Regions from separate parts of the Bradyrhizobium sp. WYCCWR 12699 genome, predicted to be linked through region 4. Evidence: riboswitches for the same ligand, from Rfam matches in the RefSeq annotation. Region 4 holds a riboswitch; each other region holds the start of a gene.
The links. Region 4 has a riboswitch for cobalamin ahead of RPS27_RS32570 (TonB-dependent receptor). Riboswitches for the same ligand answer to the same signal wherever they lie in the genome.

Region 1 (2,194 bases), 270 kb from region 4:
GGCCTAGCTGACCCGCTGATTGACCGAGACGACACGCCATCCGGTCGCGAGGCGATCGATCCGGGTCAGCGACAGCGGATCGATCACGAAGCGCAAGGCGGCTTGCGGCGTGAGATCCAGCGCGATGCAGAGCGCGGCGCGGATGGTGCCGGAGTGCACGACGAGCGTGGCCGGTCCGGCTCCGATCCGCGACAGGCCGAGCCGGACACGCGTGACTTGATCCGCAAAGCTTTCGCCGCCCGGTGGCCGCCCGCCGGCCGGATCATTCCAAAACTGGGCGTAAGTCTCGCCGCCGGTCGCAGCGAGCGCGTCGTGCCGATGGCCGGTCCAGTCGCCGAAATCCTGCTCGCGGAATTCGCTGACCAGCTCCGGTTCGAGCCCCAGCGCGCGCGCCGTCTCGACCGTGCGCCGCGACGGGCTGGCATAGCTTGCGGCATTCCGCGGCAGATGGCGCTGCAGCGCCTCCAATTGCGCGCGATCGCCGAGGTCGGCCGGTGCGTCGGCGGCGTGGATGGTGCCTTTGATGCCGTCGACCGGCGCATGCCGGATCAGCCAGAGGAAGGTCTCGCCTTCCATGCTCATCTCCAAGGAAGTTGGTCGCTGTGGCAATAACAGCGCATGGGATACATTGACTCCGTCGCGATGGTAATCCTAGATGCTCGCGACGGTTTCCCCGAGGGGGGATGAAAAGGGAATACGGTGCGGGGAAATTGTCCCCAATGCCGTGGCTGCCCCCGCAACTGTAAGCGGCGAATCTTGCATCACGAGCCACTGGGCATCTCGGTCCCGGGAAGGCGACGCAAGGTACTGACCCGCGAGCCAGGAGACCTGCCGCCAGCCGTGGTCACACGCGAAGATGTCGGTCGGGGAGTACAGACATTCGGCTTCATCGGACGGCTGCAAGGCCCAAGGTGAGACCTCGTTCGCTGTGACGTGCCACTGACGTCATACCGAGGTTTTGTGCCGTGTCTTCCATCCGCATCCTACGACCGCGTCGCTTCCTGATCGCCTCCGCAGCGCTCACGTTGGCAGTGGCCGATCTGCCCGCCGCGATGGCGCAGCAGGCTCGCGAACGGTTGCCGGCGGTCGAAATCTCGCCGGCCCAATCTCGCAAGCAGGCGAAGCCTGCTGGCCGGGAGGGGCAAAGCGCCCTCCGCGCGTCGTCGCGCAGATCCGCTGTGACGGCAGCGCCAAAGCCTTCGGTGCCGGGCGATGGCGTACAGACGCAGGCGGCGACACCGCTCAACAGCAATGCGGTGGCCGAAAGCGCCTCGCGGCTCGGCCTGACGGTGCGCGAGACGCCCGCGACCGTCGAGGTGATCTCGGCCGAGACCATGCGCGAGCAGGGCTATCGCACCGTGTCCGAGGTGGCGCAGGGCGCGGTCGGCGTCACCTCCGGGGATGCGCCGGGGGAGCCGGCGGGCTTCTCGATGCGCGGCTTCACCAACAGCCAGATCAACACGCTCTACAACGGCATCAAGATCGGCCCGCAGAACATGACCTCGCGGATCATGGACACCGCCAATCTGGAAGCCGTGGAGTTCTTGAAGGGACCGGCGTCCCTGATGTCGGGCGAGGGCGCCGCCGGCGGTGCGATCAATTTCGTTACCAAGCAGCCGCATACCGGACCGATCCGGAACGAGGCTGACTTCTCCTGGGATTCGCTGAACTCGTTCCGCGCGCATTACGGCTCGGGCGGCAGCACCAACGTGCAAGGCCTCGACTACCGCTTCGACATCAGCCGTTCCTCGCTCAACGGTTTTGTCGACGACACCAATACCAAGATGCTGGATGTGTCGGGTCAGCTCAACTACCGCATCTCCGACAGCCTCAAGATCTGGGGCGCGATCGAATATCGCGAGGATCGCGGCAAGGCCTATTGGGGCGCACCGCTTGTGCCGGTCGCCTTCAGCGGCTCGCATGCGACGAGCGGGATCGTCTCCGGCAATTACGTCTCGAACTACAACAAGACCAACCTCGGCGCCGTCACCATCGACGACCGCACCTTCAACACCAATTACAACGTTCTCGACAATCGCAACGTGGCGCAGGAAGTGTGGCTCCGCGGTGGCTTCGAGCTGAAGCTGGCGCCTGACCTCATGCTGAAGAGCCAAGCCTATGGCTACGGCGCCGAGCGCACGTGGTTCAACAATGAGGTTGAGGCGTTCAATTCCGGAACGAACCTGGTCGATCG
Region 2 (2,194 bases), 270 kb from region 4:
CCGCCGCGCAATGCGCAGCGAGGAATCATACAGCGAGGGATCGCCCCAGATCAGCAGCGCGACCTTGCCCTCACCCTTGAGATGATCTCTGATCGCTTTCGACCAGGTCGCGGCAACCGCATCGTGCCAGTCGTCCACGCCCTTGCGGTAATCCGCTTCCTCGGTGTCGCGCACGGGAAGATCGAACTCGGCGATACGCGTCGTTTGATTGGTCAGGACATCCGCGCAGATCGTCCGCCTGAGATCGGCGAGATCGGACTTCGCCGTTCCCTTGCGCGGGATCAGGACGAGATCGGCGGCGTTGATGGCTTCAACGGCGGCGCGCGTGAGCTGGCCAGGATCGCCGCAACCGATGCCGATCAGGGAAAGCGTGAGCATCGCAGGCGCCGGGGGCGGCCATGACGGCCGCCCCTTGTCTCTTTAGGCCGCGTTATGCAGGCGCGGGGTGACGAAGCCCGGCGCGGTGACGCCGCGCAGCGACTTCGCCAGCGCCAGCACGGCCAGATCAGCCAGCGGCTCGATCACGATGACCAGCGCGTAAGAGGCGGCGAACGTCGCGATGCTGGCGAGGTTGCTCATCGCAAAGCCCGAGCCATAGAGCGCCCAGAACGCGACCCAGCCGATCACGCCGGCCTGATAGGTCGTCGACAGCGCCAGCGCCTGGCGATACTTCAAATCGACATAGGCGGTGTTGCGCGGGATGATCCGCGTTGCGATCGCCTGGATCGCGAACAGCGGCACCAGGAGCGTCGTGACGTTCATGCCGTATTGCGGGATGTCGGCCGGCTCGAAGAACACGCCCTGAAGCAGCAGGCCGAACGCGAGGCCAAAGGCGGCGGGCGCCGCACCGAACAGCAGGAACAAGGTCGAGCCGAGAATGAAGTGGACCTCGGAGATGCCGACCGGGAAGTGCGGCAGGATCTCGAAGAAGACGAAGACGAGAACCGTCGTGGCCAAGGTGCGCGCGGCGAACGACGTCATGCCCTGCTCGCGTACGGTCTCGGCCGCGAGCTTCAAGGCAACGCCGCCTGCGGCGATGCCGGTTGCGTAACTCAACACGAGCTTGGCGCCCGTCACGATCCCGGGTTCGATATGCATGGCTCAGATCCTTCCTGCCGTCACACCCGACGGCCTTGGCCTCAAAACGTGCAGGGCCGGTCTCCTGGCTCGCGGTTCACTGGGTTCTCCGGCCTTCCCGGGCCTTGCGGCCCAGTGGCTGATCGGAGCCCCTCACCGCTTACAGTCGCGGGGGCGGCTGGGGTTTTGAGCGCCGCAACTTGGTCCGCCCATCCCCATTCCCGATTATGCTCCGGCGCTTTGCGCCGCGTTGAGCACCATGCCCCTCCTGTGTGCTCCTTTCGGCGCGCCTGCGTCAAGAGGCGAAGGGCGGCCGCGGCCGTCACGACGGATAATCCCCCGCCAGCGCGCCGAACAGGATCACGGCGGCGGTGGAAGCGGCGCCGCCGCGGGCAAGCTGCTCGGCAAGCTCGGCAATGGTGGTGCGGACCAACCGCTCGTCGGAACGGCCGAGGGATTCGGCGACCAGCGCCGGCGTATCCGCGGCGAGTCCGTGCGCGATCAATTTTGCGGCAAGCGCCGGAAAGGTGCGCCGGCCCATATAGACCACGGTCGTCGCTTCAGGATCGGCCAGCGCCCCCCAATTCAGGTTCGGCGGCAGCTCGCCGGTGACGTCCGCGCCGGTGATGAACTGCACCCGGCGCGAGGTGTGGCGCCTTGTCAGGGGAATGCCGGCCTGGGCCGCGGCGGCGCAAGCCGAGGTGACGCCGGGGACGATCTCATAGCCGATGCCGGCTTCGCGCAGCGTCTCGATCTCCTCCTCGAGCCGGCCGAATATCCCGGCATCGCCGGACTTCAGCCGCACCACGCGCGCGCCCGTTACCGCATAGTCGACCAGCAGACGGTTGACGTGATGCTGCTTGGTCGAAGGCCGCCCTGCCCGCTTACCGACCGCGACGAGATTGGCTTCGGGCCGGGCGAGATCGAGGATCGCGCCCGAGGCGAGATCGTCATAGAGCACGACGTCGGCCTCGCGCAGCCGCGCGGCGCCCTTGAGCGTGAGCAATTCAGGGTCGCCGGGTCCGGCGGAGATGAAGGAAACGAACCCGTTCACCGGTCCTCCGCGATCAGATGAAAGAACGTGCCGCTGACATGGCCGCGCAGCGAGCCGGTCTCG
Region 3 (2,194 bases), on a different contig from region 4:
GGCTCTTCACGCTGAGCCGCGGCGTGATCGACCACGTCGTCAGGTTGGAATCGACATAAGTCGAGGTGAAGAAGGCAGGAACCGGCGCCGGGCTGGAGAAGAACGCGCTCTGCTGCTTCTTGTCGCGCACACCGCCGTCGACGATGAGATCGACGCCGTTGACCAGGGTCTTGGTGAAGCCGGCTGTCGCGCTAATGCCCTGCTGGTTGGCGTAGTTGAACGGCGTGCTGGTGCCTCGGCGGCTGGTCTTGAGCTCGTCGAGGCCGATGGAGGGATCGACGGTGCGGCCGCCCGGCAGGCGCAGCTCCTGATTGTCGCCGGTGACCGTGAGAAATGCCGTCAGGCCCGGCGTCGTGTAATTGAGATTGCCGACGCCATTCTGCTGGGAATAGCGATTGTTGTCGCGATAGCCGTCGGTGCTGACGGCATTGCCGTAGAACGAGGTCGACCACGGCCCGGAATTGAGCGAGGTCGAGACATTGCCGAGCCTGGTGTTGAACGAGCCGAAGCCGGCCTCGATGCGCGCGGTCACGGGCGGTCCGCCGCTTCCGGTCTTGGTGACGATGTTGATCACGCCGCCGACCGCGTTGTCGCCGTAGAGCACCGCGCCGGAGTTGCCGCGCGTGATCTCGATACGCTCGATGGAATTGAGCGGGATGGTGGAGAGGTCCACCTGCGCCATGTCGACATCATTGAGCCGCCGGCCGTTGACCAGCACCAGCGTGTTGGCGGTGGCAAAGGCGCCGAAGCCACGCAGGTCCACGCTGGTCTTGGCGCCGATCTGGCCGCCATAGAACGTCGTGATCTGGGCTCCCGGAGTCTGCGTGGCGATGATCTCGGCAAGCGTCTGCGACGGCGCATGCGCGATATCCGCGGCCGTGATGACGGTCGTGGCGGCTCCGACGATGCCGCCGTCACCCGCGACAGCCTCGGAGCCCGGGCCGGATGAGCCGGTGCCATTGCCTGCCGGCGCGACATTCGCGGCTCGCCGCGGCCTCGTCGTCTCGCCCTCACCGATCGCCCTGGCCCGCGTGCGGTTCTGATCGTCGGGCTTGCTCACCTCGACCGGCGGCAACTGCTCGGCGACAGCATGCTGGGCGAAGGCGGCGGAGAGACCGAGCGAATGGAGCGAGACGGATGCGAACAGGCCTACGCTGAGGCGCCGGGCAGCAGAAGCGAGACGGGACAATGTTGTAACCTCGGTATGACGTCGGTGGCACGTCACAGCGAACGAGGTTTCACGGCAGAGCGATGGGCTGCTCCGGTGAAGCCAATGTCTGTACTCCCCGACCGACATCCTCGCGTGTGACCACGGCTGACGGCAGGTCTCCTGGCTCGCGGGTCGTTACCTTGCGTCGCCTTCCCAGGACCGAGATTCCCAGTGGCACAGGACGAAAGATTCACCGCTTACAGTTGCGGGGGCAGCCGTGGCGTTGAGACAAATCCCGGCGTTGGGACGTCCCGCACCACATTCCCTTTTGATCTCCATGAGGAGAACCGTCACGATCATCTACGTGCCGTTCCGCCGGAGAGTCAATCGGCCAGTCGGTGTAGCAACTGCGGCTCAAGTCCGCCCTCGCAAACGCTGGGCCTGGGCCCAGGCGGCAGCGACATCGCGAGGCGGAACATCGACGCGCTTGATCGGGGTCAATTCGCCGGAGGCCGAGACGATCGCAGTCTCCTCGCGGCGGCAGCGCGTGCAGACAAAGCGAACCTCATGCGGCGACGCCGACCAGCTCGACCGCTTCACATTGGCCGCCATCGGCCAGGCGTCGCAATGCGAGCACGACACCAGAAATCGGCCGGGATCGAGCATACCCATTCCATCGGACTCCGCGTCCTGCCCTCGTCTTCAATGGCTAACCCATGTGAATCGTTCCGGTGCCCCAGCACCGTCGGTTCCGTCAGGCCTCGTCGGCGACGGCATTGCGCAGCAGGCCGACCTTGTCGATCTCGACCTCGACGACATCGCCCGCCTTCATCCAGAGCGGCGGGGTGCGCCGCGAGCCGACGCCGCCCGGCGTGCCGGTGGCGATGACGTCGCCGGGCTCGAGCCGGGTAAACTGCGAGCAATATTCGATCTGGCGCGGGATATCGAAGATCATCTGATCGATGGTGGTGTCCTGCACCACCTCGCCGTTGAGCCGGGTCTGCAGCCGCAGCGGCCCGACCTCTCCGACCTCGTCGGGCGTCA
Region 4 (2,194 bases):
CGCGGCGCTATTCTCCTTCGACCGGGAGGCGGGGCGCTTTCGCCTCGAGAGCACGCATCCCGGCTATGGTTGGCGCGACATTCGCGGCACGACGGGCTTTGCCTACGACAACGAGCAATGCGAGGTCACGACGCCGTCGCCGGACGACGCGACGCTGGCCTTGATCCGGGGACGGATCCGCGAGGAGCTGCGCGAATGCTATCCGCAGTTCGCGGGCAACATGCCGGGTCCGGGGTAGGGGATCGCGTCTGCACTCTGCGGTCGGGTTAGGGCGCGTACTCTTGAACATCCGTCGATATCTGCCTCGCGTCGATACTGCCGTCCTCATGCAATTGCGGCAGATGTCGCGAAGGGCCACACCTGATTTGGACCGAGAGGGAAACGCCGCCCCCGGGTGGTTGCCAATTCGCCCGATGGCCAGTTGACAGTCCTTTGCAAATAAAACTAGGTTGCCGGCGACGGTTCTCTTTCGGGAGATCAATAGGGAATACGGTGCGGGTGTCCCCAACGCCGTGGCTGCCCCCGCAACTGTAAGCGGCGAGCCTTCGTCAAAAGCCACTGGGCCTGCGGGCCTGGGAAGGCGGCGACAGGCAACGACCCGCGAGCCAGGAGACCTGCCGTCAGTCGTGGTCACACGCGAGCACATTGGGCGGGGTGTCCTGATGAGTGTTGAGCTGCCTTCCTCTTGAGGCAGCGGCCAAGCTGCGTTCGCGGTGACGTGCCACGTTATCGCGAGACTATTGATGACCTCCCGTAAGATCTTCGCGCCACGCTGCGCGTTGCTCCGTTCAGTTGCATTTTCCTGCCTCGTGGTGTCGAGCAATGGCTGGGCACAATCCGCAAGACCAGCGCAGACGCTCGATCCTGTCGTAGTGGAGCCGTCGGCGAAGCCACCGAATGCCCGGAGCGCCCGACGCAGCGATTCCACGCGCCTCGCGCGCCCACACCAGCAGCGAAACGCAGCTACCGCCGAAACGCGGGCTCCGACGACCAACCCAGCGGGTCCCGTATTCGCCGCACCGACGCTCAACCTCACCGGCGCTAGCACGGCCGGCAGCCGACTAAGCTTGACGCGACTGCAGACGCCGGCCAGCGTGGAGGTGATCTCGGCCGAGACCATTTCTGAACGCGGCCAGCAGAACATCCTCGACGCGGTGACGCAGAACGCCACCGGCTTCACTGCAAGCCCGGCACCAGGCAACGGCGGCGTCTCGTTCAACACCCGCGGCTTCACGGGCCTTGGGTCTGTCATGACGCTCTATGATGGCACCCAGCTTTATATCGGCGCCGGCACCGTGACCTTTCCGTTCGACACATGGTCGACCGAGCGCATCGAGGTGCTGCGCGGCCCTGCTTCGGTGATGTACGGCGCGGGTGCGGTCGGCGGTGCCATCAACGTCGTCTCGAAACTGCCATCGTGGGTCCCTCGCAACCAGGCCGAGATGTCGCTGGACAGCAACATGACGCGGCGAATTGCCGTGGATAGCGGAGGTCCAGTAAGCAGGGACGTCGCCTATCGCATCACCGCCACCGGCAACATGTCGGACGGCTGGGTTGATCGTGACAGGACTTCGAATGTCGCGCTCCATGCCGTGGTCCAGATCAGGCAGAACGAAGACGTCACCTGGACACTGTCCACGGACTATGGCGACCGCAATCCCTCACGCTACTTCGGCACGCCGCTGATCAACGGCATGCTCAATGAATCTCTTCGGTTCAAGAATTACAACGTCAGCGACAGCCACATCCGATACCACGATAGCTGGAGCCAGGCGAAGACGGAATGGCAGGTCGCTGATGGCATCTCGATCCAGAACACGCTCTACTACCTGAACTCCAAGAGGCACTGGAAGGACGTCGAAAGCTACGCTTACAATCCCGGCACCGGCCTGATCAATCGAAGCAGCTATATCGAGATTTTTCACGACCAGCAGCAGGTCGGCAATCGCATGGATGCGAAGTTTCGTGGGCATGTCTTCGGCATGGCCAACGAGTTCCTGGCAGGCTTTGACGTCAACAGCATCAACTTTACCCATACCAACAACTCGCCCTATGGCGGCTCGTCGTCCGTCAACCCGTACAGCTTCGTTCCTGGCGTGTTCAACAGTCCGAACGCCACGGTCCCCAGTTTCGGCAGCGTAACCAACCAATACGCGCTGTTCGCCGAGAACCGGCTGTCGGTCACCGAGCAATT

Region 1: it holds a riboswitch for cobalamin, as region 4 does, so the genes downstream of both, RPS27_RS33815 (TonB-dependent siderophore receptor) here and RPS27_RS32570 (TonB-dependent receptor) in region 4, are expected to answer to the same signal.
Region 2: it holds a riboswitch for cobalamin, as region 4 does, so the genes downstream of both, RPS27_RS33835 (energy-coupling factor ABC transporter permease) here and RPS27_RS32570 (TonB-dependent receptor) in region 4, are expected to answer to the same signal.
Region 3: it holds a riboswitch for cobalamin, as region 4 does, so the genes downstream of both, RPS27_RS07955 (TonB-dependent receptor) here and RPS27_RS32570 (TonB-dependent receptor) in region 4, are expected to answer to the same signal.

Annotation. Positions count from the first base shown of each region.
Region 1 is NZ_JAVTJN010000039.1:628,855-631,048, reverse strand. It holds gene cobT (nicotinate-nucleotide--dimethylbenzimidazole phosphoribosyltransferase) at 1-11, shown strand, start outside; gene RPS27_RS33820 (histidine phosphatase family protein) at 4-576, opposite strand; cobalamin riboswitch at 649-851, shown strand; gene RPS27_RS33815 (TonB-dependent siderophore receptor) at 966-2,194, shown strand, end outside.
Region 2 is NZ_JAVTJN010000039.1:632,473-634,666, forward strand. It holds gene cobF (precorrin-6A synthase (deacetylating)) at 1-378, opposite strand, end outside; gene RPS27_RS33835 (energy-coupling factor ABC transporter permease) at 421-1,098, opposite strand; cobalamin riboswitch at 1,135-1,354, opposite strand; gene cobA (uroporphyrinogen-III C-methyltransferase) at 1,400-2,131, opposite strand; gene RPS27_RS33845 (cobyrinate a,c-diamide synthase) at 2,128-2,194, opposite strand, start outside.
Region 3 is NZ_JAVTJN010000007.1:86,264-88,457, reverse strand. It holds gene RPS27_RS07955 (TonB-dependent receptor) at 1-1,189, opposite strand, end outside; cobalamin riboswitch at 1,303-1,517, opposite strand; gene RPS27_RS07950 (hypothetical protein) at 1,565-1,822, opposite strand; gene RPS27_RS07945 (fumarylacetoacetate hydrolase family protein) at 1,905-2,194, opposite strand, start outside.
Region 4 is NZ_JAVTJN010000039.1:358,585-360,778, reverse strand. It holds gene RPS27_RS32575 (CoA-transferase) at 1-238, shown strand, start outside; cobalamin riboswitch at 443-637, shown strand; gene RPS27_RS32570 (TonB-dependent receptor) at 1,068-2,194, shown strand, end outside.